DNA from 4 places in the Amorphus sp. MBR-141 genome. Region 4 is predicted to be linked to each of the others. Evidence: predicted binding sites of a transcription regulator. Region 4 holds the regulator's gene; each other region holds the start of a gene.
What was found. The regulator LexA, encoded in region 4, represses DNA repair genes until DNA is damaged. The targets are predictions, from matches to a motif close to TGTTCNNNNTGTGTTCNG.
Positions count from the first base shown of each region.

Region 1 (4,514 bases), on a different contig from region 4:
GGCTATCCACCTCCCGCGCCAGTTTCGAGACGGACTCTAAGACCTTGGCGATTTTCATCGCAGGCGATGCGATGTCGCCCCGTCGAGCCACATCTCGGCCTTGCCACCTCCGCCAGCCTTCCGCCCTCCGCCCGCGCCCTCATCGCCCCCCCGGAACCAACACACTCTCCCCGCCGTTTGGACTCTCAACCGTTAGCCGGTTTCTCAACCCTGGCCGCACGGTGGATTGGGGGAGGCCGGCATGGCGCAGGAACAGGGCACGGGCGGACAAGGTAAGGCCGGGCAAGGTAAGGCCGGGCAACCAAGCGACAGCCAGGGCGCCCACGGGCAAGAGCCCGGGCTGAAGCGCGTCATGGGGCCCGGGCTGCTGCTGCTGTTCATCGTCGGCGACGTGCTCGGCACCGGCATCTACGCGCTGACCGGCAAGGTGGCCGGGGAAGTCGGCGGGATCGTCTGGCTGCCGTTCCTGGTGGCCTTCGCCCTCGCCGCCGTCACCGCCTGCAGCTATCTCGAACTGGTCACCAAGTATCCGCGCGCCGCCGGCGCCGCCCTCTACACGCAAAAGGCGTTCGGGGTGCACTTCGTGACGTTCATCGTCGCCTTCACCGTGATGTCGTCCGGCATCACCTCGGCCTCGACGGCGGCCCGGGCATTCGCGGAGAATTTCGCCGCAAGCTTCGGCTTCGGTGCCGGCGCCGTCGGCGTCACCGCCATCGGCCTCGCCTTCATGGGGCTGATCGGGCTGGTCAACTGGCGCGGCGTCAGCGAGAGCGTCAAGCTCAACGTGGTGTTCACCTGCATCGAGCTGACCGGCCTCCTGATCATCATCCTGATCGGCGCGGCGGCGCTGGCCGGCGGCCAGGGCGACTTCAGCCGCGCCGTCGACTTCTCGTCGGCCGGCGACGGCGGCATCTTCTGGCCGGTGGTGGCGGCGACGACGCTGGCCTTCTTCGCCATGGTGGGCTTCGAGGATTCCGTCAACATGGCGGAGGAATCGAAGGATCCGTCGCGCATCTTCCCGAAGGTGCTGCTCGGCGGGCTGGTGCTGACCGGCGTCATCTACCTGCTGGTCTCGGTGACGGCGATCGCGCTGGTCGAGATCGACGCGCTCAGCGAGGGCGCGACGCCGCTGCTGAAGGTGGTGGAGGCCGGCGCGCCGTGGTTCCCGCTCAGCGTGTTCGGCGTCATCACCATGTTCGCGGTGGCGAACTCCGCCCTGATCAACATGCTGATGGCGAGCCGCCTGCTCTACGGCATGGCGCAGGAGCGCGTGCTGCCGCGCGTCCTCGGCCGGGTCTCGAAGGCCCGGCGCACGCCTTACGTCTCGATCGTCTTCACCACGCTGCTCGCCGCCGGGCTGATCGTCTTCGTCGGCGCGGTTCCCGATCTCGGCGGGACGACGGCGCTGCTGCTGCTCGGCGTCTTCGCCGTCGTCAACGTCGCCGTGCTGGTGCTGCGCTCCGACACGGTCGACCACGCGCATTTCCGCGCGCCGCTCGGCCTGCCCTATCTCGGCGCGGCCTCCTGCGCCTTCTTCGTCGGCCCGTGGACGGGGCGCGATGCCACGCAATACCTGATCGCCGCCGTCCTGCTCGGGATCGGCATCGTGCTGTGGGCCGGCACCGTCTACGCCATGAAGCGGCGCGGCGAGGCGATCGGCGCGCCCGACATGACGGCCCTCTCGGACGCCTGACCGCCGCCTGATCGCCGCCTTGGGGCGCTTCTGTTCCCATAATGTTCTTGCGCGAACTCCCGCCGTCCGCTACTTTTGATTGCGGCTGGCCGGGAGGGTGACGATGGTCTCGCACGTGACGACGGTGGCGTTCCAGGGCGTCGAGGCCGTGCCGGTGGACGTCCAGGTCCAGGTCGGCCCGGGCACCGTCGCCTTCACCATCGTCGGCCTGCCCGACAAGGCGGTGGGGGAAAGCCGCGAGCGGGTGCGCTCGGCGCTGATCGCCTCCGGCCTGTCGCTGCCGCCCAAGCGCATCACCGTCAACCTTGCCCCCGCCGACCTGCCGAAGGAAGGCAGCCACTACGACCTGCCGATCGCCGTCGGGCTGATGGCGGCGATGGGCGTCGTCCCCGCCGACCAGGTGCTCGACTACGTTGTGCTCGGCGAGCTGTCGCTCGACGGCACCATCGCGCCGGTGGCCGGCGTCCTGCCGGCGGCGATCGGCGCCAACGCGCTCGGCAAGGGGCTGATCTGCCCGTCCGCCTGCGGGCCGGAGGCGGCGTGGGCGTCGGGCGACATGGCGATCCTGGCGCCGCGCAGCCTGATCGCGCTCGCCAACCACTTCAAGGGCACCCAGGTGCTGTCGCGGCCCGACCCGAAGGTGCGCGAGGACGGCGCCCCCCTGCCCGACCTCGCCGACGTGAAGGGCCAGGAGACCGCCAAGCGCGCGCTGGAGATCGCCGCTGCCGGCGGCCACAACTTGCTGATGGTCGGGCCGCCCGGCTCCGGCAAGTCGATGCTCGCCCAGCGGCTGCCCTCCATCCTGCCGCCGCTGGCGCCGCGCGAGCTGCTTGAGGTGTCGATGGTGCAGTCGATCGCCGGCCAGCTCGGCGAGGGCCGGCTGTCGGCGCGGCGGCCGTTCCGCGCGCCCCACCATTCGGCCACCACCGCGGCGATGGTCGGCGGCGGCGTCCGGGCGCGGCCCGGCGAGGTGTCGCTCGCCCACCACGGCGTGCTCTTCCTCGACGAGCTGCCGGAGTTCGCCCCGCCGGTGCTCGACGCGCTGCGCGAGCCGCTGGAGACCGCCCGCGCCGTCATCGCCCGCGCCAACCACCGGGTCAGCTACCCGGCGCTGTTCCAGCTCGTCTGCGCCATGAACCCGTGCCGCTGCGGCTACTACGGCGAGCCCGGCCACCAGTGCCGGCGCGGCGACCGCTGTGCCGCCGACTATCAGGCCCGCCTGTCCGGTCCGTTCCTCGACCGCATCGACGTCCGCATCGACGTGCCCGCCGTCACCGCCTCCGACATGGCGATGCCCTCGCCCGCCGAAGGCTCCCGCGAGGCCGCCCTCAGGGTCGCCGCCGCCCGCGCCATCCAGCGGGCCCGCTTCGCCGCCCTCGGCGCGCCGGCCCGCACCAACGCCGAGTGCGGCCCGCGCCTCATCGAAGAGATCGCGGCGCCCGACCCGGAGGGCGCCCGGCTGCTGCGCGAGGCCGCCGACGCCATGCGCCTGTCGGCGCGCGGCTACCACCGCGTCCTCAAGGTCGCCCGCACGCTGGCCGACATGGAAGGCGCCCCCACGGTCGGCCGGCTCCATCTCGCCGAGGCGCTGGCCTACCGCCAGGCCGGCCCCCGCCTGGCCGTCGCCGCCTGACCCGCCGCCCCGCCCCGGAGGCTGGAGGCTGGAGGCTGGAGGCTGGAGGCTGGAGGCTGGAGGCTGGAGGCTGGGAGGCTGGGAGGCTTATGGTTAACGCGAGATTCATCATCCAAGATATTGATCTAAAAGATGATTACATGGACAAATGAGATTGTCCCCGATGTGTTTCACGGGGCCGATCGGGCGCCTGGACGCGCCCACGCAGAAGCACCGCACAGCGCCGCTCGGACCGTGGACATCCGGGTGCGGGACCAGGCAGCGACAGCCCCACGCGGCGAGCCTGAACCCGTGGCGCGGCAAGCCTCCGAACGCGTCCAAAGCGTCCGGAGCCTTGTCCGATCGGGCAAAACCACCCGATCGACGAGAAATGGCTTCGGAATCCGAGACTTGAGCCATTTCTTTCCGCGCGGACGGCTTCGATCTGACCGGAAAATGCGCCAGGGCGTCCAGCGCGCCCGCCCCCTGCCGCCCCGCCCCCGGCCGAACTTCCTCAGCCGGCTAACCTGCTCCTGTTCGGAATGCCTGCGCGGTGTGCCCGGCGGGAGCCCCCAACCGGACGCACCGGCTCTCGTTTGCCGGCTAATGACATGCCAGAACGGGGCCGGCCAGCGTGGCGCCGCGCGCCGGCGGCGGTGGTGCAACAGGCGCGGGAAGCGCCCGCCCCACGGTGTGGCGAAGGTGCCGCCCGGCGGGATGCGGAAGGTGCGCCAACCCTGCGGGATGCCTGAGGTGTGCCAACCCTGCGGAACCCGGGAGCTGTGCCGACCGGCGGAATGCAGAAGGGGTGCGGCCGGCTGGCCGACCCGGCCGCCGCGGCACTGCCAGCATCACCTTCAGCCAGAAGCCGGTGGACGGCGGCAGGCCGGACACTGTGCTCGGATCCCGCCGGGGCCGTGCGGATGCCCCCGCGGGGGAAGCGGGGCGGTCGACCGGCAGGCGGAGCAGCGGGGACAGGAGACGGTCGCCGGCGGGGGATGCGGCACGCTCGGTGATGGGGTCGCGGCGTGCTCAGTCACGGAGCCGGTGCGCGCACAGCTGTGCGCACCCGCACGCGGCCTGCGCACGCCTGCGCACCGTGCCAAATAGCGCAGCCAGAGGCCCGAATCGCGCAGTTTGGTGCCGCGACGCGCCGCCAGCTGCGCACAAGCGGAGCGCACGGCCGAAACCTGTTTCTTTTGAGAGAGT
Region 1 is NZ_JBRJGW010000013.1:55-4,568, forward strand. It holds gene ACSSVZ_RS17130 (APC family permease) at 242-1,693, shown strand; gene ACSSVZ_RS17135 (YifB family Mg chelatase-like AAA ATPase) at 1,797-3,326, shown strand.
Region 1: ACSSVZ_RS17135 (YifB family Mg chelatase-like AAA ATPase) is a predicted target of LexA. The motif match lies at 1,725-1,742, and genes of this name have one in related genera.

Region 2 (5,418 bases), on a different contig from region 4:
GCGGCCGCGCAGGCGATCCGTGGTCTTTATGCCCTGCTCAAGGAGCGCGCGGGAGCGACCCGATGAGCGCGGAAACCCTGGATCGCCGCGTGCACGCCACCCGTCCCGATCTCGCCGATGCCCGTCTCAAGGACCGGGTGAGTGCCGACCGGTTCGTGGAGGGCACGCTGCGCCGGGTGATCGCGGCGGTCGCCCCGATGCGGCGGGAACCCCGCGCCGACGGTCCGCTCGACACCGAGGCGCTCGTCGGCGATCTCGTGCGCGTCTTCGAGGAGACGGCCGAGGGCTGGGCGTGGTGCCAGCGCGAGGAGGACGGCTACGTCGGCTACATGCCGGGCGAGGATCTGGGGGCCTCCTATCCCGCGCCGACCCACCGGGTCACCGTGCCGGCAACCTTCCTGTTTCCGGGTCCGGACCTGAAGCTGCCGCCGCTTGCCACGCTGCCGATGGGCGCGTCGGTCGCCGTCGGCGGCCCCGAAATCCGCGGCGGCCTGGCCTACGCCAAGCTCGCCACCGGTGGTGCGGTCGTCGCCAAGCATCTGGCGCCGCTGGGCGAGACCGCGCCGGACTGGGTCGCCGTCGCCGAGACGTTCCTCGGAACGCCCTACCTTTGGGGCGGCACGACGCGTGCCGGCATCGACTGTTCGGGGCTGGTGCAGATCGCCTGCCGGATGGCCGGCATCGCCGCGCCCCGGGATTCCGACATGCAGGAGGCGGCGCTCGGAACGGCGGTGGAGGACAAGGGCCTGGCGCGCGGCGACCTGCTGTTCTGGCCGGGCCATGTCGGCGTGATGATCGACGACGGCCAGCTGCTGCACGCCAACGGCTTCCACATGATGACGGTCATCGAACCGGTGGCCGAAGCGCGCGAGCGCATCGCCGCCAGCGCGGGGCCGGTGCGCACCGTCCGGCGGATCCTGTCCTCGGCTCAATAGCCCCGGGTGCGATCCACGACGTTCTGGAGCGGGTCCCCGCGCTCGAACGCGGCGATCTGGGCCACGATGCCCCGGCAGATGGCGGGCGGGTTGCTCTCGGCTGCCACGTGGGGCGTGATCACCACCTCCGGCCGGTCCCAGAGAGGGCTCGTCGCCGGAAGCGGCTCGGTCTCAAACACGTCGAGGGAGGCGCCCTTCAGGGTGCCTGCTTCCAGCGCGGCGACGATGTCGGCCTCAATCTGCAGGCCGCCGCGCCCGGCGTTGATCAGCATCGGTCCGCCGAGCGCCCCGTCGCGGGCGAGCCGAGCAAACAGCGAGGCGTCGAGAAGGCCGCGCGTTTCCGGCGTCAGCGGCAGCAGCACCACCAGGATGTCGGTGCGCGCCAGGAAGCCGTCGAGCGCCGCGGCGCCGGAGACGACCTCGATCCCCTCGACGGTCTTCGCGGAGCGGTTCCAGCCGGTGACCCGGTAGCCGAGCCGCTGCAGCATGGCGGCGGCGTCGGATCCGAGCACCCCCATCCCCATCACGCCGACCCGGACCTCGTGCGCAGCCGGAAAGCTCTCGGAGACCCATTCGCGGGCCCGCTGCCGCGCCTGGAAGCGGAGTGCGCCGCGATGGTGGGTCAGGACCTGCAGCACGATCCACTCGGTCATGCGGCCGGTCATGTCGGGATCGACGACGCGCACGATCGGCCGAGCCGGCAGCGAGGTGTCCGCCAGCAGCGCGTCCACGCCGGCGCCGAGGTTGAAGATGACGTCGAGATTGGGGAGTTCGGCGAGCAGGTTGCGCGGCGGCTGCCAGACGACCGCGTAGCGGATGTCCGACGGGTCGTAGGCGTCGATGCCGTCGACGACGACCCGGCGACCGTCCGCGACGGCTTCCAGGTGGCGGCGCCACGGCTCGGGCGTGAAGCCCCGGGCGGCGAAGAGAATGCTCATGGCGATCAGGTGCCCGACGCGGGCGCCGAGATCAAGCGCGACGGCGGTTGGGACGTCATGCCTCGCCGGCCGCGCGGACCGGTGCGGCCGGCCCCTGGTCGTCCGGCTCGATGTCGAGAGCCTCGATCCGGCCGCCGCGCTTGGCGACCTTCTCCGCTGAGATGACGATCTGCTCGACGTCCCGCTGGGCCTGGCCGAAATGCTGCTGCAGCTTCATCACGCGCTCGGTCATCCGGTCCACGTCGTCCATCAGGTGGCCGACCTCGGCGCGGATGACGTGTGCCTCCTCGCGGATGCGGGCGTCGCGGATGACGGTGACGACCACCTGGATCGCGAGCTGCAGCAGCGTCGGAGAGAGGATCACCACCCGGGCCCGGTAAGCGCGCTGGACCACGTCGGGAAACCGGTCGTGGATCTGGCCGAACAGCGATTCCGACGGCACGAACACGAAGGCGAGGTCCTGAGTCTCCCCCGGGACGAGATATTTCTTCCGCACGTCGTCGACGTGCTTGATGAGGTCGCGACGCGCCGCCTGCTGCGCCTCCTTGAGGGCAGCGTCGGTGTCGGCCGCCTCGATGCGGGCGAAGGCCTCCAGCGGGAATTTGGCGTCGATGCACAGGACGGGGGCGCCGTTCGGCAGCCGGATCGTGCAGTCCGGACGCGCGCCGGTCGACAACGTCGGCTGGAAGGAGAAGGCGCCCTCCGGCAGCCCGTCGCGGATGATCGCCTCCATCCGCGCCTGGCCGAACGCGCCACGGCTCTGCTTGTCGGCGAAGATCCTCTCCAGCTGCGACACTTGGTCGGAGAGCCCCGACATGGTGCGTTGCGCACGGTCGATGACGGCGAGCCGTTCGTGCAACTGGCGCAGCGTCTCGTGGGTGGCGTTCGAGGCCTGCGACATCGACGAACCCAGCCGGTGGCCCATTCCGTCGAGGCGCTCCGACACCGCCTTTGTCAGCTCCGACTGGCGGCTGCCGAACACCTCCGCCACCGTCTGCAGCCGGCCGGACGTCTCCGCCTGCATGCGCAGGATCTGGGCCATCTGGACCTCCATCGCGCGCACCGTGTCGGCGTTGCCTGCGCCATTTCGGCCGGCCGCGAGCCGCAGCGTCACCAGCAGCAGGATGACGATCACCGCCATCGCGACGCCGAGCAGCGCCTCGATCTGGGTCACCGCGTGGCCTTGAAACACGAAGATCGGATCCGACATGGGCGGAGGATAGCTGATTCGCGGTTTGTTCCGCCCGTATGCGCGTGCTTCGCACCTGCGGGCGGGGAATGCGGGCCTGCGACCGGCCGATCCGTTGACCGAAAGCGTCGCAGCCAATAAATCGGCATGATGTCCAAACGATCGATCCTTCTGATACCGGACCCTACGCTCCGCAAGGTCGCCGCTCCGGTCGGCGCGGTGGATGACGGCGTGCGCGCCCTCATCGACGACATGCTGGAGACCATGTACGCGGCACCTGGCATCGGTCTGGCCGCGCCGCAGATCGGCGTCCTCGACCGCGTCATCGTCTGCGACGTGGGAGGCGAGGACGAGGAAGAGCGGCGGCCGATGGCGCTGGTGAACCCGGAGGTCATCTGGAGCTCAGAGGAACTGCGTATCCACCAGGAGGGCTGCCTCTCCATTCCCGAATACTATGAAGACGTCGAACGGCCGGCCGAGGTCGGCGTGCGGTTCCTCGACCGCCACGGAGAGGTTCGGGAGATCAAGGCCGGCGGCATCCTCGCCACCTGTCTTCAGCACGAGATCGACCATTTGAACGGCGTCCTGTTCATCGACTATCTGTCGCGGCTCAAGCGCGACCGGATTACCAAGAAGTTCGCCAAGCAGGCGCGGCAGGCCGCGACCGAAAAAGCCTGATCCTTGCTGCCGCGCAAAGCGGCGGCGATCACAGCACGGGACATCCGATGCCGCTCAGGCTCGTCTTTATGGGCACGCCCGATTTCGCCGTGCCGGCGCTCACCGAGATCGTCGGCCAAGGCCACGACGTCGCCGCTGTCTACACGCGCGCGCCAGCTCGTGCCGGGCGGGGCATGGAGGCGCGCAAGTCACCCGTCCACGAGGCGGCCGAACGCTTCGGCCTGCCGGTGCTCACGCCGTCGACCTTGAAGGGCGATGAGGCGGCCGCCGCCTTCGCAAGCCACGGCGCCGATGCGGCCATCGTCATTGCCTACGGCATGATCCTGCCGCGCTCGATCCTGGAGATCCCCGAGGCCGGGTGCTTCAACGTCCATGCTTCGATCCTGCCGCGCTGGCGCGGTGCCGCCCCCATCCAGCGCGCGATCATGGCCGGCGACCGGGAGACCGGCGTTGCGGTCATGCGGATGGAGGCGGGCCTCGACACCGGCCCGGTCTGCATGATCGAGAAGGTGGCGATCGGCGACGAGATGACCGCCTCCGACCTGCACGACGTGCTGGCCCGCCTGGGCGCGGACCTGATGGTGCGGGCGCTGGGCGCCATCGAGCGCGGGACGCTCGACGCCGTGCCCCAGAGCGACGAGGGCGTCACCTACGCCGAAAAGATCTCCAAGGCCGAGGCGCGCATCGACTGGTCGCGGCCGGCATCCGTGGTCCACGATCAGATCCGCGGCCTGTCGCCGTTTCCGGGCGCCTGGTGCGAGATCGACACGGGCGGGAAGACCGAACGCATGAAGGTCCTTCGCAGCCGCCGCGAGGAGGGGGCTGGTGCCCCCGGGGCGGTGCTCGATGGCGAGGGACTGGTGGCCTGCGGCGAGGGCGCGGTGCGGCTGGTGCAGGTGCAGCGTGCCGGCAAGGCGCCGATGGCCGCCGACGAGGTCTTCCGCGGCCTGCGGCTGGCGCCCGGGGCCGCGCTTCTCTGAGCAAGGTCGGGGCGCAGGTTGCGGTTGTCCGGCCAAAACCGGATCGCAGGAATGGCCGGATCTTGCCGCTTCCGGCAGGCCCGGCTCATTGCCCGGGAGGGGCGGCGCTCGCCGTTCGCCCGCAGTTGAAAGCACGTGTCGGATGCCCCGCTACAAGCTGACCATCGAATATGACGGCTGGCCGTTCGTCGGCTGGCAGCGCCAGGCCGAGGGGCTGTCCGTGCAGGGCCGGCTGGAGGAGGCGATCAGCGCGTTCGCCAGCGAGACGGTCACCATCGGCGGGGCGGGGCGCACCGATTCCGGCGTCCATGCCCTCGGCCAGGTCGCCCACGTCGACCTCGCCCGGGAATGGCCCGACGACACCGTCCGCGACGCCACCAACGCGCATTTGCGCCCGGATCCGGTGGCGGTGATCGCGGCGGAGCGGGTGGCCGACGGTTTCGATGCGCGCTTCTCCGCCACGGCGCGGCACTATCTCTACCGGATCGTCAACCGCCGGGCGCCGCTCACTTTGGAGGCGGGTCTCGCCTGGCAGGTATCGGCTCCCCTCGATGCCGGGGCCATGCACGCCGGTGCGCAGCGGCTTCTCGGCCACCACGACTTCACCACCTTCCGCTCGACCCACTGCCAGTCGGCGAGCCCGGTGAAGACGCTGGACCGGCTGGACGTCATGCGCGCCGCCGACGAGATCACCGTGA
Region 2 is NZ_JBRJGW010000001.1:245,318-250,735, forward strand. It holds gene ACSSVZ_RS01090 (leucyl aminopeptidase family protein) at 1-66, shown strand, start outside; gene ACSSVZ_RS01095 (C40 family peptidase) at 63-935, shown strand; gene ACSSVZ_RS01100 (2-hydroxyacid dehydrogenase) at 929-1,873, opposite strand; gene ACSSVZ_RS01105 (DNA recombination protein RmuC) at 1,929-3,083, opposite strand; gene def (peptide deformylase) at 3,213-3,740, shown strand; gene fmt (methionyl-tRNA formyltransferase) at 3,788-4,720, shown strand; gene truA (tRNA pseudouridine(38-40) synthase TruA) at 4,863-5,418, shown strand, end outside.
Region 2: ACSSVZ_RS01105 (DNA recombination protein RmuC) is a predicted target of LexA. The motif match lies at 3,099-3,116, and genes of this name have one in related genera.

Region 3 (5,418 bases), on a different contig from region 4:
GCCGCCGAGATGGTCTTCGGCAAGCGCACCGAGCGCAAGGCGACGCTCGCCCAGGAAGCCACCAGCGAGGACGCCGGCGACAGTGAGGGGGGCGGCGACGGCCCGGCCCCGGCGCGGTCCGGGGCGGCGACCGCAAGCGCCTCGGAGGACGATCACGCCGACATTGCCGCGTTCCCGCTGGCGATCCCGCTGATCGCCGGGCCGGGCGCCATCTCGGCGGTGATCCTGCTGGCCGATCACGCGCCGTCGAACGCCGCGTTCGGCGCGATGATCGCAACGATCGCGCTGGTGCTCGGCAGCACGCTGGCGATCTTCCTGGCCGCCCCGACGGTCGACCGCTTCCTGGGCGCCACCGGACGCGCGGTGCTGACCCGGCTGCTCGGCGTGATCCTGGCCGCGCTCGCCGTCCAGTTCGTCGCCGACGGCGTCATCACGCTGGCCAAGACGGTGTGACCCGAATCAGCCGAAGACGAGCGCGTGCATGAGCCGACCGGGAGCAAACGTGAACGCGCCAGCGATCACCAGCGCCCCCAGGAACAGGCCGAGCATCGTGCGCCGGTGGCGGTTCACGTCGTGCCGGCGCGCCGCCATCACACCGAACGGCAGCGCTACCAGCACGACCACGGCCAGCAGGTGGATCGGGCTCCAATCGCCCCACACGCGCAGTTCGTGGATGAAGAAGGCGGAGACGGCCACGACGGCCATCAGCACCACCCAGATCCATCCGAGCGCGCGATGGATCATCCGGCCCTTGGGACCCACCACCTGAAGGAGGCCAAGGAAAAATGCCGAGAGAGCCACCACCGTATGAAGCTGGATGGCCGGACTTGCCGCGATGAGCGGCGCGAGCGTCACCGCCGGCCCCGGTCCGCGCGGACCAGCAGCGCGGTGGCATCGTCGGACGGCTTGAAGCGCGGAAAGCTCCGGCAGTCGGGGTCCTCGACCTGCTCCAGCGACCGCAGTTCGTCGGCGAGCGCCGACAGCCCGTCCGTTCCGGCCGCGCTCAGCAGGCCCGGCGCGTCGTAGAGGCGGTAGTCCTCGACCAGCGCCGCGAACCCGTCGGTGGCGAGCAGCGCAGCGAAGGGCGCCTCCACGTCGAGCCGGCGCCGCCGGGCGTGGACGGCCGCCTCGCGGTCGAGGCCGAGGACCCAGTAGCCGTCGGGCGTGTTGTGGCGGGAGCGTCCGTCGCGCATCAGCCGGCGCACCTCCGGCGTCTCGAGCGTCGCCTTGTGGGCGATCATGCGGCGCGCCGCGTCCCGCTCGGCCGCCCGGCCGGCCCGGTCACTGCCCACCGTCAGGACGGCGCCGTTGCCGGCGCGCACGAACAGGCAGCAGTCGCCGAGCTCGGCGACGTCGATGCCGTCGGCGTCGAAGCGGGCGATCAGGATGGAGGCCGTCGGGCGCTGGTAGCGGCCCTGGGGCGCGCGCACCTGCTCCCGCTCGAACCGGCGGGCAAGCTCCTCGATGGTGCCGTCGAGCAGGCCGACGAGGTCCGTTTCTCCGGCCTCGATCCGCGCGGCGAGCAGCGTGCTCGCCGTGGCCGCCAGCCAGGCCGCATCGCTGGGCCCCTCCAGGCACTCGAAATCGCCGATCCCGGTGGCGCCGTCGATCACCCAGGCGAACGCGCCCGCCGTCCCGTACGCGTCCTCATTGGGCCGCGAGGGGCTTCCGGGACGCGAGAGTTCATCGATGATCTGGAGGCCGGTCACCGCGCTTCCGTCTTCTGACAGGCGCCCTCGCATCCCGCTCCTGGAGAGCGGGATCGATGCGGAGACAGTGTCGCACCGCCGTGTGACGGGCGCCGGACGGTGGGCCACTCCCGGGTACACGGCGCGCGGTCGGCCGGAGGCACGACCCGGCCGGGGGCAACGCCCGGAGCGGGGTTAGAACGGGATCTCGTCGTCGAGGTCGCGGCCATAGCCGCCGCCACCGCCGCCACTGCTGCCGCCGCCGGTGTCCATCGGACCGGACTGGCCGAAGCCGCCCGAGCTGCCGCCGCCGCCACTGCCGCCGCCGTAGGAGGCGCCGCCGCCGCCACCGCCGCCTTCGCTGCGGCCGTCGAGCATGGTCAGGGTCGCGTTGAAGCCCTGCAGCACGACCTCGGTGGTGTAGCGCTTCTGGCCGGACTGGTCTTCCCACTCGCGGGTCTGCAGCTGGCCCTCGAGATAGACCTTCGACCCCTTGCGCAGATACTGCTCGGCGATCTTGCACAGGCCTTCGCTGAAGATCACCACGCGGTGCCACTCGGTGCGCTCGCGCCGCTCGCCGCTCGTCTTGTCGCGCCAGCTGTCGGAGGTCGCGATGCGCAGGTTGCCGACGGGGCGGCCGTCCTGGGTGCGACGGATTTCCGGATCTGCGCCGAGATTTCCGACGAGGATCACTTTGTTGACGCTGCCGGCCATCCCATTCTCCATTCCCAGACGATCATGATCCCCGCACCCATAGCGCGGCGCAGGCTGCGCGTCTCCCCATCCGCGGTCCCCGTCCACAGATGTGCGGGCCGGAGACCGGCGGGGAACCCGATGCGACCGACCCTGTTTGCCCACATGGTCGCCCGGATCTTCGCATTGCATCCGGGCGTGCGCCGCAATATGATGTTCCTATATTGTTCTCTTTCGCCGATCAAGGCAAGCTCTCCGCTGATCACGGCAGCGATTCCAGGCAACGATGACCGAACTTGCGACCGAGCGGCTGGCCCTGCGGCCCTTTCAACCCGAAGACCGGCCGTGGCTGGCCGCGCTGATGCGCGATCCGGCGGTGTTCTTCTGGGAGCGGCAACCCGTCTGCGACGCGGCCGACGACGCGGAAATCAGCTGGCACCTCCTGCCCCGGTTCTGGGGCCAGGGATTTGCCACCGAGGGGGCCTGCGCCGTTCTCGACCATGCCATGCACGTCGTCCGGCCGGAGCGCGTCGTGGCCTTCGCCCTCCCCGACAATATCCGCTCGCTCAGGGTTATCCGGCGGGTCGGTCTACCCTATATTGCCGATCGGCATCACGCCGGCCGCCCGCATGCCTTCTTCGCTCTCTCCCGGAAGGCCTACCTGACGGCCGCGCCGGCGAGCTCCCCCAAGACCGGACATCCTGGCTCCCATGCATAAGACGATCTCCATCAAAGGTGCGCGCGAGCACAACCTGAAGAACGTGGATCTGGAGATCCCGCGGGATTCGCTCGTCGTGTTCACCGGCCTGTCGGGCTCCGGCAAGTCGTCGCTCGCCTTCGACACCATCTACGCCGAGGGCCAGCGGCGCTACGTCGAGAGCCTCTCGGCCTACGCCCGCCAGTTCCTGGAGATGATGCAGAAGCCCGACGTCGACCAGATCGACGGGCTGTCGCCGGCCATCTCGATCGAGCAGAAGACGACCTCGCGCAATCCGCGCTCGACGGTCGGCACCGTCACCGAGATCTACGACTACATGCGGCTCCTGTGGGCGCGGGTGGGCGTGCCCTACTCCCCGGCCACCGGACTGCCCATCGAAAGCCAGACGGTCAGCCAGATGGTCGACCGGGTGCTGGCGCTGCCGGAGAAGACGCGGCTCTTCCTGCTGGCGCCGATCGTGCGCGGCCGCAAGGGCGAGTACCGCAAGGAGCTGGCCGAGCTGCAGAAGAAGGGCTTCCAGCGCGTCAAGATCGACGGCACCTTCCACGAGATCACCGAGGCGCCCGCCCTCGACAAGAAGATCAAGCACGACATCGAGGTGGTCGTGGACCGCCTGGTCGTGCGCGACGACATCGGCACGCGGCTGGCGGATTCGCTGGAGACGGCGCTGGGGCTTGCCGACGGCATCGCGTTCGCCGAGTTCGCCGACGAGACGGACGAGGCCGGCGCCCCGAAGCGGATGGTCTTCTCGGAGAAGTTCGCCTGTCCGGTGTCGGGCTTCACGATCCCCGAGATCGAACCGCGGCTGTTCTCGTTCAACAATCCGTTCGGCGCCTGTCCGACCTGCGACGGGCTCGGCACCATGCTGAGCTTCGAGGCCGATCTGGTCGTCCCCGACGACGGGCTCACGCTGCGCGGCGGCGCGATCCTGCCGTGGTCGCGCACCGGCAACACCTCGCCCTACTACACCCAGACGCTGGAGGCGATCACCCGGCACTACGACGTGGCCATGACGACGCCGTGGCGCGACCTGCCGCAGGTCGTGCGCGACACCATCCTGTTCGGCACGAGGGAGAAGATTCCCTTCCGCTACGACGACGGCCTGCGCAGCTACGAGACGAAGAAGTCCTTCGAGGGCGTCGTCACCAACATCGAGCGGCGCTGGCGCGAGACGGATTCCCAGTGGGTGCGCGAAGAGCTGTCGCGCTACCAGTCCGACAAGCCCTGCGAGGCCTGCGGCGGCTACCGGCTGAAGCCAGAGGCGCTGGCCGTGAAGATCGCCGGATTCCATGTCGGCCAGGCCTCCCAGCTGTCGATCCGCGAGGCCCACGTGTGGTTCGGCGAACTCGGTGACAGGCTGACCGACAAGCAGAACGAGATCGCCAGCCGCATCCTCAAGGAGATCCGCGAGCGCCTGCGCTTCCTGGTCGACGTCGGCCTCGACTACCTGCAGCTGTCGCGCAATTCCGGCACGCTGTCGGGCGGCGAGAGCCAGCGCATCCGCCTCGCCTCCCAGATCGGCTCGGGGCTCACCGGCGTGCTCTACGTGCTCGACGAGCCGTCGATCGGCCTGCACCAGCGCGACAACGCCCGGCTGCTGGAGACGCTCAAGCGGCTGCGCGACCTCGGCAACACGGTAATCGTGGTCGAGCACGACGAGGACGCCATCCTGGCGGCCGACTACGTGGTCGACGTGGGGCCCGGCGCCGGCGTGCACGGCGGCCGCATCGTGTCGGAGGGAACCCCGGACCAGATCGTCGCCGACCCGGCCTCGCTCACCGGCCAGTACCTGTCGGGCACCCGCGAGATCCCGGTGCCGGCCCAGCGGCGCAAGGCGAAGAAGGGCCGCAGCATCAAGCTCACGGGCGCCCGCGGCAACAACCTCAAGAACGTCTCGTTCGAGCTGCCCCTGGGCACCTTCACCGCGGTGACAGGCGTCTCGGGCGGCGGCAAGTCGACGCTGCTGATCGACACCTTCTACAAGGCGGTGGCCCGGCGGCTGAACGGCGCCCGCGACGTGCCGGCGCCCCACGATTCCATCGAGGGGCTGGAGCAGATCGACAAGATCATCGACATCGACCAGTCGCCGATCGGCCGCACGCCGCGCTCCAACCCGGCCACCTACACCGGCGCGTTCACGCCGATCCGCGAGTGGTTCACCGGGCTGCCGGAGTCCAAGGCGCGCGGCTATGGCCCCGGTCGCTTCTCCTTCAACGTCAAGGGCGGCCGCTGCGAGGCGTGCCAGGGCGACGGCGTCATCAAGATCGAGATGCACTTCCTGCCGGACGTCTACGTCACCTGCGACGTCTGCGACGGCAA
Region 3 is NZ_JBRJGW010000017.1:89,778-95,195, reverse strand. It holds gene ACSSVZ_RS20525 (MarC family protein) at 1-453, shown strand, start outside; gene ACSSVZ_RS20520 (DUF2306 domain-containing protein) at 460-855, opposite strand; gene ACSSVZ_RS20515 (protein phosphatase 2C domain-containing protein) at 852-1,709, opposite strand; gene ACSSVZ_RS20510 (single-stranded DNA-binding protein) at 1,884-2,402, opposite strand; gene ACSSVZ_RS20505 (GNAT family N-acetyltransferase) at 2,668-3,099, shown strand; gene uvrA (excinuclease ABC subunit UvrA) at 3,092-5,418, shown strand, end outside.
Region 3: ACSSVZ_RS20510 (single-stranded DNA-binding protein) is a predicted target of LexA. The motif match lies at 2,596-2,613, and genes of this name have one in related genera.

Region 4 (5,418 bases):
GCGATGCTGGCCGGGCTGGCGCTGGCATCGGCCCAGACCGCGCGGGTGGCGGCACCGGTCATCAGAGGCGAACGCACCGTGGAGCTCGACGGGTGGGTCGAAGCGCGCGAACCGCGCCCGGACGGTGCCGTCCGCTACATCGTGCGGGTTCATCACCTGAAGGGCCTCGGCCGGCCCCGGACCCCCGCGCGCGTCCGCTTCACCGCGCGGGGAAAGGGGCCGGCTCCCAGGGTCGGAGACGGCATCGCCGTGCTTGCCCGGCTGGCGCCGCCGCGTGGCCCGGTCGAGCCCGGAGGCTACGATGGGGCCCGCAGCCTGTTCTTCGAGGGCATTGGCGCCACCGGCTTCTCGTACGGGATGCCGAAGGCGGCCGATCTCGGACCGGCGCCGGCGGACATCCGCCTGCGCGCCATGGTCGCTCGGGTCCGCGACGGGATCGGCACACGGCTGCGCGCGGCACTTCCCGGCGAGAACGGGGAGATCGCCGCGACGCTTCTGGTGGGCGACCGCGGCGGGATTCCGGAAGAGACCCAGGATGCCATTCGGCTCTCCGGCCTTGGCCACATCCTGGCGATCTCCGGTCTGCACATGGCGCTGGTGGCCGGGACGATCTTCGGCACCGTGCGCTTCGTGCTCGCGGCCATCCCCGGCCTCGCGCTCAGGCGGCCGATCAAGAAGTGGGCGGCCGTCGCAGCCCTCATGGCGGGGCTGGTCTACCTGATCCTTTCGGGCGGTGCCGTCGCCACCATCCGCGCATTCGTGATGGCGGCCGTGGCCCTTCTGGCCGTCCTCGTCGACCGGCCGGCGCTGACCCTTCGCTCCGTTGCGGTCGCTGCACTTGTCGTCATGATCCTCGATCCGGCCGCCGTCCTCAGTCCTGGCTTCCAGATGTCATTCGCCGCGGTCATCGCGCTCGTCGCCGCCTACGAGTGGCAGGCGACGCGCGAGCGCTCCGGCGGCGGGGATCGCAACGCGGGCCATGGACGACGCGTCCTGCGCACCGCGGCGCTCTGGATGGGCGGCCTGGCACTCACGTCCTTTGTCGCAGGGCTGGTCACCGCTCCGATCGGGGCGCTGCATTTCCACCGGCTGGCGCCGCTTGGCCTTCTGGGCAACCTGTTGGCGATGCCGTTCGTCAGCCTGATCGTCATGCCGTTCGGGGTCGTCTCGGTGGCGCTGATGCCGCTCGGGCTCGACCCGCTGGTGCTCCCGATCATGGGCCTGGGCCTCGACGCGGTGGTGGGGATTGCGGAGTGGGTGGCTGGTCTCAGCGGCCAGACCGGCGGCGTGGGCCGCATGCCGGCCGCAGCCGTTCTCGCAATGACAGGCGGGCTGCTCTGGCTGGCGCTCTGGCAGGCCGGCTGGCGGCTCCTCGGCGTGGTCCCGATCGCTGCCGGCCTTGCGATAGCCCCGCTGGGCTCGAGCCCTGACCTGCTCATTTCCGACGACGGCCGCGCCGTTGCGGTGCGGGGAACCGACGGGCGCCTGAGGATCGCAACGGCGCAAGGCGGGGCGTTCGCCGCGGCCATGTGGCTTAGGGCGGATGGGGACACCAGAGATCCACTGGACCCGGCGGTGCGGGATGCGGTGCGCTGCGACGATCTCGGCTGCACGCTGACGCTCCCGGCACCGATCGGGCTCAGGCGTGGCAGGGAAGCCGGCGCAGCGGCAAACAGGCCTGCCACAAACGCCACCGACGGGATCGTCAGCGTTGCGGTGAGTGTCCGCAAAGCAAGGCCGCCACCGGTCGCGGCCTTCGCCGAGGATCCGGCCGCCTTCGTCGAGGATTGCGTCCGCGCGGAGATCCTGATTACCCGCCACGACGCCCCGCCGGGCTGCTCGGGCCCGCGTCTGATCGTCGACCGCAACCTCCTGCGTCAGGCGGGCGCGCTCGCGCTCACCTGGCAGGACGATCCGCCGTACTATCGGCTGCAGCATGCCCGGCCGCGGACCGCGCGTCCCTGGACTGCGACCCCGGTGGTTCGGCGCTGACGAGCCGTCATCTCCGCCAAGGCTGCCGTCGGCTACGCGCGGCCATCGGCGGATCTCAGTACTTCCGGAACAACGCCACCAGCTTGCCCTGGATGCGGATGCGGTCGGGACCGAAGATGCGGGTCTCGTAGGCCGGGTTGGCGGCTTCCAGGGCGATCGATGCCCCCTTGCGGCGCAGCCGCTTCAAAGTGGCTTCTTCGTCGTCGACGAGAGCGACCACGATGTCGCCGTTGTCGGCCGCGTCCGAGCGCTTGATCAGCACCGTGTCGCCGTCGAGGATGCCTGCCTCGATCATCGAATCGCCGTGGACCTCGAGGGCGAAATGCTCGCCACCGCCGATCAGGTCGGCCGGAACCGTGATCTGATGGCTTTCCTGCTGGATCGCCGCAATCGGGACACCAGCCGCGATCCGGCCCATGACCGGCACGCTGTAGCCGCCCGATCCGCCGTGGTCGGCCGGAGCCGGAGCAGGCGGCGCCTTGCCCCGGGACCCTTCTATTACCTCCGGCGAAAAGCCGCGGGAGCGGTTGGCGCCAAGCGAGGGGTTCGACGATTCCGGCAGGCGGATCACTTCCAGAGCCCGCGCCCGGTTCGGCAGGCGGCGGATGAAGCCGCGCTCTTCCAGCGCGGTGATCAGGCGGTGAATGCCGGACTTCGACCGGAGGTCGAGCGCATCCTTCATCTCGTCGAAAGAGGGTGGAACGCCGCTTTCCTTCAGCCGCTCGTGGATGAACATCAGAAGTTCATGTTGCTTGCGGGTCAGCATGAATTCGGCCCCACCCCTCGGGTCAGCGATGCATCGCGTGTGCGGTACAAATCAGGAACGAACGCTACACGTTCCATATGTGTTCCGCAACGGTTAATGTTCGGTTTGCGTCCTGCAGGCCCAGAGCGGGAACAGGTCGCGGCCGGATCGTGGCCGGGACGGGAGGCGCAATCTGTGCGATTCGAGCGGTGGGGGAAAGCGGAAAGGGAATGGTCGGCCGCCCGGCGCGGACAATCGTCCGATCATCGGGTGGGTGTGCCTTCCACAAAAGGCGGAACGGCTCGCTGTCGGCGGATCGCACCGCCGCAAGCCGTCCTGGTCGCTCCGGCCAGCGCGCGGAGCCTCAGAGCCGCAGGATGCGGCAGAGGCTGCCGGCTTCTGCCGCCGGTGCGTTGGGTGGACGGACGATCAGGGCGCCGGAAGCCGCGAGCGTCGACAGCATCGAGGAATCCTGAAGCGAAAAGGGATCGGCCTCCGGCAGGCCGTCGTCGCGCTCGGTGAGGCGGGCGCGCACGTAGTCTTCGCGGCCGTCGTTGGCGGGCATGCGGTGGGTCAGCCGCGCCGCCGCGTAGGCGGGGCCCGGTGCCGCGTCGCCCTGCAGGGCGCGCACCAGCGGGATCAGGAACAGCATGGCACAGACCAGGCTCGACACCGGATTGCCGGGCAGGCCGAGGACCCGGATGCCGCCGAGGTGGCCGAAGATCAGCGGCTTGCCGGGGCGCATGGCGATCCGCCAGAACCCGAGCTCCATGCCGACGTCGGAGAATGCCTTGCGCACCAGGTCGTGGTCGCCGACGGAGGCGCCGCCCAGCGTGACGAGAATGTCGACGCCGCGATCCCGGCCGTCGGCAAGCGCGGCAACGGTCGCCGCGTCGTTGTCGCGGACGATGCCGAGATCGATCGGCTCGCCGCCGGCTGCCGTGATCAGGGCGGCCAGCGCCGGCGTGTTGGAGGCGACGATCTGATCCGGGCCGGGTGCCTCTCCCGGCGCCACGAGTTCGTCGCCGGTGGCGATCAGGCCGACCTTCGGCGCCCGGCCGACCGGCAGTGTGGCATGGTTCATGGCGGCAGCCAGTGCGACGTGGCGCACGTCTAGGCGGGTCCCGCCGGCAAGCAGCGCGGCGCCGGTCTCGAAATCAAGCCCTGCGCGGCGGATGTGGCGACCGGGCTGGGCCGGCACTGTCACCCGGACCGTCTGCGGGTCCACCGTCTCGGTGTTTTCCTGGATGAGGACGGTGTCGGCGCCGTCCGGCACCGGCGCCCCGGTGAAGATGCGCACGGTCTCGCCGAGCGCCAGGGTGCCGGCATAACGGCGGCCGGCAACCGACGCGCCCACCAGATGCAAGGTTGCGCCCGCCTCGGCCGCGTCGACGGCGCGCACGGCATAGCCGTCCATGGCGGAAGCGGCGAACGGCGGCTGCTGCCGGGTGGCGGAAATATCTTCGGCAAGCACCCGGCCGACGGCGTCGGCGAGCGGGACGTGGACGACGCCGAGCCGGACGCTGCCGGCAAGCACGCGCGCCCGCGCCTCCTGGACGGGGAGGAGGCTCACGTGGCCGGCCCCGCGCGGTAGTCGCCCGAGCGGCCGCCGGATTTCGCCAGCAGGCGGATGTCGCCGATCACCATCTCGCGCTCCACCGCCTTCGCCATGTCGTAGATCGTCAGGCAGGCGACGCTCGCCGCGGTGAGGGCTTCCATCTCCACGCCGGTCTTGCCGTCGACGCCCACGGTGGCGGTCACCCGCAGACCGGGCAGCGCCGGATCGGCCTCGATGTCGACCTTGACGGAAGTGACCGGCAGCGGATGGCAGAGCGGGATCAGCTCGTGGGTGCGCTTGGCTGCCATGATGCCGGCGATGCGCGCGGTGGCGAGCACGTCTCCCTTCTTCAGGTTGCCGGCGCGGATCAGCGCCAGCGTTTCGGCGCGCATGGTGACGCTGCCGGTTGCCGTGGCCTCGCGGCGCGTGGCGGACTTCTCCGACACGTCGACCATGCGGGCGGCACCGGTCTCGTCCAGATGGGTGAGGGTGTCGCCTGCCATCGGGCCCGATCTACTCGGCCGCCAGCCGTACGCCGACGGTGGCGCCGTCGAGCAGGGTGCGGGTGGCGGACTCCACGTCGTCCTGGCGCATCAGGCTCTCGCCGACCAGGAAGGCGTCGACGCCGACGGCGGTCAGCCGCGCGATGTCGCCGGGGGTGGAAATGCCGGATTCGGCGACGATCATCCGGTTGCCCGGCACGTGCGGCGCCAACGTCTCGGTGGTTTCCAGCGCCGTCTCGAAGGTCCGCAGGTTGCGGTTGTTGATGCCGACGAGGGCAGCCGGGATCTCGGCCGCGCGCGCCAGCTCGTCGGCGTCGTGGATCTCGATCAGCGCGTCCATGCCGAGGTTGTGGGCCGTCTCGACCAGCCGCAGGGCGGTGTCGTCTTCGACGGCGGCCATGATCACCAGGATCGCGTCGGCGCCCCAGGCGCGCGCCTCGAACACCTGGTAGATGTCGAACATGAAGTCCTTGCGCAACACCGGCAGCGCGCAGGCGGCGCGGGCGTCGCGCAGGAACTCCGGCGCGCCCTGGAAGGACGGCTCGTCGGTGAGCACGGACAGGCAGGTCGCGCCGCCGGCTTGATAGGCGGCCGCCAGCGCGGCCGGATCGAAGTCCTCG
Region 4 is NZ_JBRJGW010000020.1:62,825-68,242, reverse strand. It holds gene ACSSVZ_RS22225 (ComEC/Rec2 family competence protein) at 1-1,992, shown strand, start outside; gene lexA (transcriptional repressor LexA) at 2,048-2,758, opposite strand; gene ACSSVZ_RS22215 (molybdopterin molybdotransferase MoeA) at 3,102-4,310, opposite strand; gene moaC (cyclic pyranopterin monophosphate synthase MoaC) at 4,307-4,798, opposite strand; gene trpC (indole-3-glycerol phosphate synthase TrpC) at 4,809-5,418, opposite strand, start outside.